2 regions of the Streptomyces sp. CNQ329 genome follow, and region 1 is predicted to be linked to the other one. Evidence: predicted binding sites of a transcription regulator. Region 1 holds the regulator's gene; the other holds the start of a gene.

The links. Region 1 encodes HspR, which represses chaperone genes until heat shock. Its sites were predicted from a motif close to TTGAGNNNNNNNNNCTCAA; they were not measured.
Region 2: lon (endopeptidase La) is a predicted target of HspR. The motif match lies at 2,165-2,183, and genes of this name have one in related genera.

The regions. Positions count from the first base shown of each region.
Region 1 is NZ_AXVU01000025.1:79,405-82,807, reverse strand. It holds gene grpE (nucleotide exchange factor GrpE) at 1-511, shown strand, start outside; gene dnaJ (molecular chaperone DnaJ) at 551-1,735, shown strand; gene I003_RS0118390 (heat shock protein transcriptional repressor HspR) at 1,741-2,208, shown strand; gene I003_RS0118385 (NACHT N-terminal Helical domain 1-containing protein) at 2,205-3,403, opposite strand, start outside.
Region 2 is NZ_AXVU01000026.1:75,291-78,693, reverse strand. It holds gene I003_RS0118855 (sensor histidine kinase) at 1-508, opposite strand, end outside; gene I003_RS0118850 (response regulator transcription factor) at 505-1,254, opposite strand; gene I003_RS32640 (spermidine synthase) at 1,334-2,098, opposite strand; gene lon (endopeptidase La) at 2,207-3,403, shown strand, end outside.

The DNA.
Region 1 (3,403 bases):
GGTCGCGGTCAAGGAGATCGCGAACGCCAACCTGCTCACCGAGCTGCTGCCGGTCCTCGACGACATCGGCCGGGCCCGGGACCACGAGGAGCTGGTCGGCGGGTTCAAGTCGGTCGCCGAGTCGCTGGAGACCGTCGTGGCCAAGATGGGCCTCATGCAGTTCGGCAAGGAGGGCGAGCCCTTCGACCCGCTGATCCACGAGGCGCTGATGCACAGCTACTCGCCGGATGTCTCCGAGACGACGTGCGTGCAGATTCTCCAGCCTGGGTATCGGATCGGCGAGCGTACGATCCGACCGGCGCGGGTCGCCGTGGCGGAGCCGCAGCCGGGCGCGTCGTCGGGGTCGCAGGCCAAGGAGGGCGAGAAGCCGGACGAGAACCAGGCCGACACGGACGACGGCGGACCGGAGTCCGCCGGCTCCGCGGACGCCGGCGGCCCGGACGCCTCCGGATCCGCGAAGGGCGAGTCCGGCAGGGGAGAGACGGACAGCGGTGGCCCGGACGAGGGGTGACGCCGTAGCAGCCGAGGGACGAGAGGAGGGACGCCGGGAATGAGCACGAAGGACTTCATCGAGAAGGACTACTACAAGGTTCTCGGCGTCCCGAAGGACGCCACCGAGGCCGAGATCAAGAAGGCGTACCGCAAGCTCGCCCGGCAGTACCACCCGGACGCCAACAAGGGTGACGCCGCGGCCGAGGAGCGCTTCAAGGAGGTCTCCGAGGCCAACGACGTGCTCGGCGACCCCCAGCGGCGCAAGGAGTACGACGAGGCGCGCACCCTCTTCGGCAACGGCGGCTTCCGTCCGGGTCCGGGCGGGGGCGGCAACGGCTCGTTCAACTTCGACCTCGGCGACCTCTTCGGCGGCTCGGGTCCGGGCGGCGGCGGCCAGACCACCACCGGCGGCTTCGGCGGCGGGCTGGGCGACGTCTTCGGCGGGCTGTTCAACCGCGGCAGCGGCGGGCGTACCCAGCCGCGCCGCGGCCAGGACATCGAATCGGAGGTCACGCTCAGCTTCACGGAGGCCATCGAGGGCGCCACGGTGCCGCTGCGGATGTCGTCGTCGGCCCCCTGCAAGACGTGCGCCGGCACGGGTGACAAGAACGGCTCCCCCCGGGTCTGCCCGACCTGCGTGGGCACCGGCCAGGTCTCCCGCGGCGGCGGTGGCGGCTTCTCGCTCACCGACCCGTGCGTGGACTGCAAGGGCCGCGGGCTCATCGCCCAGGACCCCTGCGACGTCTGCAAGGGCAGCGGCCGCGCCAAGTCGTCCCGCACCATGCAGGTCCGCATCCCCGCGGGGGTGCAGGACGGGCAGCGGATACGGCTGCGCGGCAAGGGCGGCCCGGGCGAACGCGGCGGCCCCGGCGGCGACCTGTACGTCGTCGTGCACGTCGACGGCCACCCGGTCTTCGGCCGCAAGGGCGACAACCTGCTGGTGACGGTCCCCGTCACGTTCCCGGAGGCGGCCCTCGGCGGGGACATCAAGGTGCCCACGCTCGGCGGCCCGCCGGTCACCCTGAAGCTGCCGCCGGGCACGCCCAACGGACGTACGATGCGCGCCCGCGGCAAGGGCGCCGTCCGCAAGGACGGCACCCGCGGGGACCTGCTCGTCACCGTCGAGGTGGCGGTACCGAAGGAGACGGACGACCCGGCGCGCGAGGCACTGGAGTCGTACCGGAAGGCGACCGCGGGCGCGGACCCGCGCGCGGAGCTGTTCAAGGCCGCGAAGGGAGCTTGACGACGATGGACGGCAGGAACGGCGGACGGGGCCCCCGCGGCCGCAACCCGTACGAGCTGACCGAGGAGACGCCGGTCTACGTCATCTCCGTGGCCGCCGAACTCTCCGGCCTCCACCCGCAGACCCTCCGCCAGTACGACCGCCTCGGCCTGGTCTCCCCGGACCGCACGGCCGGGCGCGGCCGGCGCTACTCGGCGCGGGACATCGCGCTGCTGCGGCAGGTCCAGTCGCTGAGCCAGGACGAGGGCATCAACCTGGCCGGGATCAAGCGGATCATCGAGCTGGAGACGCAGGTCGCGGCGCTGCAGGCGAAGGTCGCGGAGCTGACGGACGCGCTGGACGGCGCGGCGTCGGCGATGGCGCAGCGGGAGGCGCAGGTGCACGCCTCGTACCGGCGGGACCTGGTGCCGTACCAGCAGGTGCAGCAGACGAGTGCGCTGGTGGTGTGGAAGCCGAAGAAGAAGCGGGGTTAGCCGCCGGCCCGGTCGGCGAGGAACGTGACCGCCACGTGGGGTGGGAGCCCGGCGTGGCGGTTTCTCATGTCCTCCCGCAGGGAGACCTGACGCAGGGTGGCGATCCCGGCCAGCGGCGAGAGGTCCAGGGGACGGCTGCCCGCCGGCAGGTCGAGGACGAGGCGGTCCAGCCGCGGGAAGAGCCGCGGCAGCCGGCCCACGACGTCCTCGTCCGCGGGGCGGTCGTCGACCAGGCCCAGGGACCGGACACCCGGCAGCGTGGCGCCGGCGGGGGCGGCGGTCGGCAGGTCCGGCCGGGACCGCAGCGCTTCGAGCCGGGGGAGAGCGGCGAGCGCCGGCCAGTCGTCCCTCCTGGCCTCGTGGCGCCAGCCCAGGTAGAGCTGGGCGAGCCGGGAGTGCCGGGCCAGCGGGCGCAGTCCGGAGGTCCGGGCCGTCAGCAGGTTGAGGGTCTCCAGCTCCGGCAGCGGCGGCAGCGCGTCGAGATCGACCAGGCGCGTCCGCTCCGGCGACAGGGACAGCCACTGCAGCCGCGGCAGTGCGGCGAGCAGCCCGGGAGCGCTGTCCGCGAGGCCCGGCACCCCGTCGAGGATCAGGGCGCGCAGCGGCAGGCCGGCGAGGGCCCGGGCGTCCTGCAGGCCGAGACATTCGGTGAGCCGCAGCTCGCTCAGCTCGCCCTGGCCGCGCAGGAATTCCAGGTCCCGCAGCCCGTGCTGACTGCGGATGATCAGCTTGGTGAGGCGGGTCGCGGCGAGGCCGTCGTGCAGCTCGGCGGGGTCGAGCGGACCGCCGCGCACATCGAGCATCGGGCGTCCGCCGAGCCGGCGCAGGGCCCGTAGCCCGGCGTCGGAGGTGACGGTGAAGTACAGCTCGTCCGGATCGAGGCGGGCGATGACCTCGTCCGCGTACTCCTCGGTGTCGAAGCGCTGCCATGCCCAGACGAGTTGGCGGCGCACGGCCGGCGAGGGATGGGCGGCGTAGCGGGCGAGGAACGGGATGGCGCGGTCCGACTCCACGTAACTCGCCGCGACGGCGACCAGGGTCGCCGTCTCGTCGTCCGCCGCCTCCTCCGGGCCCGGCAGCAGCTCCAGCACCAGCGGGCCCGCCGCGCCCAGCGCCCGTGCCTCCAGCGTCGTCGCCGGCGGGATCAGCGCCTCCGTCGCCCGCTCCACCGCCTCCCGCACCGCGGGCGCCAGCT
Region 2 (3,403 bases), on a different contig from region 1:
GCATCGTGTCCGGGTCGGCCTCGGAGACCCCGTCCACCACGTTCTCCAGCACGGCGCGCAGGGCGGCGATGGGAGTGCGCAGCTCGTGCGAGACGTTGGCGACCAGTTCCTTGCGGTGCCGGTCGACGGACTGCAGGTCGGCCGCCATGCGGTTGAACGTCTGCGCCAGCTCGCCGAACTCGTCCCGGCGGCGGGTGGCCAGCCGGGCCGTGTAGTCGCCGTGTGCCATGGCGCGGGTGACCGCGGTCATCTGCACCAGCGGCGACGTCAGCCGCTGGCCCACGAACTGGGTGATCAGCAGCGAGGCGATCAGCGAGAAGACCGTGATCAGCCGGACCTCGGTGGACGAGCGGATCGCCACCCACACCAGACCGGTGGCGATCACCACCGAGCCGATGACCAGGGCACCCAGCGCCGCGTTCACCGACCGCACCGGGTCGAGCGGGCGCAGCGCGTCCCACACCCGGTGCCAGAAGCCGGGCTCCGTGCCGCCGTCCGGCACCGTCATGCGACGGGGGTCTCCAGCGCGTACCCCACACCGTGGACGGTACGGATCCGCTCCGCGCCTATCTTGCGCCGCAGCGCCTTGATGTGGCTGTCGACCGTCCGCGTCCCCGAGGCGTCCTCCCACTCCCACACCTCCACCAGGAGCTGCTCGCGGGAGAGCACCGCCCGCGGCTGGTTGGCCAGACACGCCAGCAGCTCGAACTCCGTCGGCGTCAGATGCACGTCGTCCCCGCCGACGCGCACCCGCCGCTCGGTGTGGTCGATCTCCAGCTCGCCCAGGCGCACCGTGTCGTCCCGGGGGGCGCCCGCCGCCTGCGTGGCGCGCTCGACGCGGCGCAGCAGCACGTGCACCCGCGCGGCCAGCTCACGCATGGAGAATGGTTTGGTCATGTAGTCGTCGGCGCCGACGCCGAGGCCGACGAGCATGTCCGTCTCGTCGTCCCGCGCGGTCAGCATCAGCACCGGCACGAGCCGCTGGGCCTGCACCCGGCGGCACACCTCCAGCCCGTCGAAGCCGGGCAGCATCACGTCGAGCACGAGCAGGTCGGGCCCCCACTCCGCCGCGGTCGCCACCGCGGCCGGGCCGTCGCCTGCCGTACGTACCTGGAAGCCCTCGGCGCGCAGCCGCGCCGATATCGCCTGCCTGATGGTCGGGTCGTCCTCGACGACCAGCACCCTGCGCTGGGCACCGGGCGTCACCGCGGCCGCGTGGTCAGCGCGGCCGTTCAGGGCTTGTCTGTCTGCCATGTGTTCGTGGCCCTCGCCGTCTCTTCCCCGTAGGCCCTCCGGTTCAGTGAGCAGCGTATGGGGAGGTGACACGCCTCGGCTACGGGGAACGGAGAGCCCCCGGCGGCGTTCCGTGCGCGCGGTCCGGTGGGCGGACGGCGAGGTGGACGGCGTCGGGGGCGCCGCGGCGTACCGGGATCTCCTCGGTGCGTACGTCCGCGAAGCCGGCCGTACGGAGCGCGGCTTCGAAGCCGGGGGAGGGGCGGGCGGACCAGACGGCGAGGACGCCGCCGGGGGTGAGACGGTCGCGGCAGGCGGCGAGGCCGGCGGGGGCGTAGAGGCCGGCGTTGCCCTCGGTGACGGTCCAGTCGGGGCCGTTGTCGATGTCGAGGCAGACGGCGTCGTAGGAGCGCGTCGCCGTGGTGAGGTGGTCGAGGAGGTCGGCCTCGACCAGCTCGACGCGGCGGTCGGCGAGGGCGGCGCCGCTGAGGCGGGCGAGGGGCGCGGCCCCGGCCGCAATGCCGGCCGTCGGCGCGGCGGTGCCGGTGTGCCACTCGATGACCGCCCGTTCGCGCTCGACCACCGTGATCCGCCCCCAGCGCGGATCCGCCGCCGCCTCGGCGAGCGAGAACCCCACGCCGAGCCCGCCGATCAGCACCGCCGGCTCCGGCGCGGTGCCCCGTACGGCTTCGGCCGCGGCCCGGATCAGCAGCCGCTCGGAGCGGCCGTCGGAGGTGTCCATGAGGAAGACACCGTTCGCGATGATCTCGTGGTGGACGCCGCGCCGCCGCAGGACGACCTCTCCGTACGGGCCGGACCTGCGGTCGACCGTCACCGCGGTCCCCGTGTCGTCGTGGCTGCTCATGGCCCCATCCTGCCCGATCGCTGACAGCGAACGGACGGCCGGGAACATCCCGGCACCCCTCCTGGGTTGAGCCCATGTAACTCAACTTGCATGCCGAAGGGGAGATCAATGGCTACTGAGTCCGGCTCGCACACGCCGCTGGCCCTGCCCGTACTGCCGCTCGACGACGAGGTCGTGCTCCCCGGCATGGTCGTGCCGCTCGACCTCTCGGACCGCGAGGTGCGGGCCGCGGTCGAGGCCGCGCAGGCCGCGGCGCGCGGCAGCGGACACAAACCCCGGGTGCTGCTCGTCCCACGGGTCGACGGCACGTACGTGGGCACCGGTGTCCTCGGCCGTGTCGAGCAGGTCGGCCGGCTGGCCGACGGCGACCCCGGTGCGCTGATCCGCGGCGTCACCCGGATCCGCATCGGCGCCGGCACCACGGGGCCCGGAGCGGCCCTGTGGGTGGAGGGCACCGAGATCGAGGAGTCCGTACCCGACCCGGTTCCCGGCGCCGTCACGGAGCTGATGAAGGAGTACAAGGCGGTCGCGACCGACTGGCTGCGCAAGCGCGGCGCCTGGCAGGTCGTGGACCGCGTGCAGCAGATCGACGACGTCGGCCAGCTCGCCGACAACTCCGGCTACTCGCCGTTCCTCAGCACGGAGCAGCGCGTGGAGCTGCTGGAGACCGCCGACCCGGTGGCCCGGCTCAAGCTGGCCACGCAGTGGCTCAAGGAGCACCTGGCCGAGCAGGACGTCGCCGAGTCCATCGCCAAGGACGTCCAGGAGGGCGTCGACAAGCAGCAGCGCGAGTTCCTGCTGCGCCGGCAGCTCGAAGCCGTCCGCAAGGAGCTGCGCGAGCTGAACGGCGAGCCCGACGGTGAGGAGTCCGACGACTACCGCGCCCGGGTGGAGGCCGCCGACCTGCCCGAGAAGGTCCGCGAGGCGGCCCTGAAGGAGGTCGACAAACTGGAGCGCAGCTCCGACGCCTCCCCCGAGGGCGGCTGGATCAGGACGTGGCTCGACACGGTCCTGGAGATGCCGTGGAACGAGCGCACCGAGGACGCGTACGACATCACCGGCGCCAAGGAGATCCTGGACGCCGACCACGCGGGCCTGGAGGACGTCAAGGAGCGCATCACCGAGTATCTGGCGGTGCGCAAGCGGCGCGCGGAACGGGGCCTGGGCCTCGTCGGCGGCCGGCGCGGCGGCGCGGTGCTCGCGCTCGTCGGCCCGCCCGGTGTCGGCAAGACGTCGCTGGGCGAGTCCGTGGCGCGGGCCATGGGGCGCACGTTCGTCCGCGTCGCGCTCGGCGGCGTCCGGGAC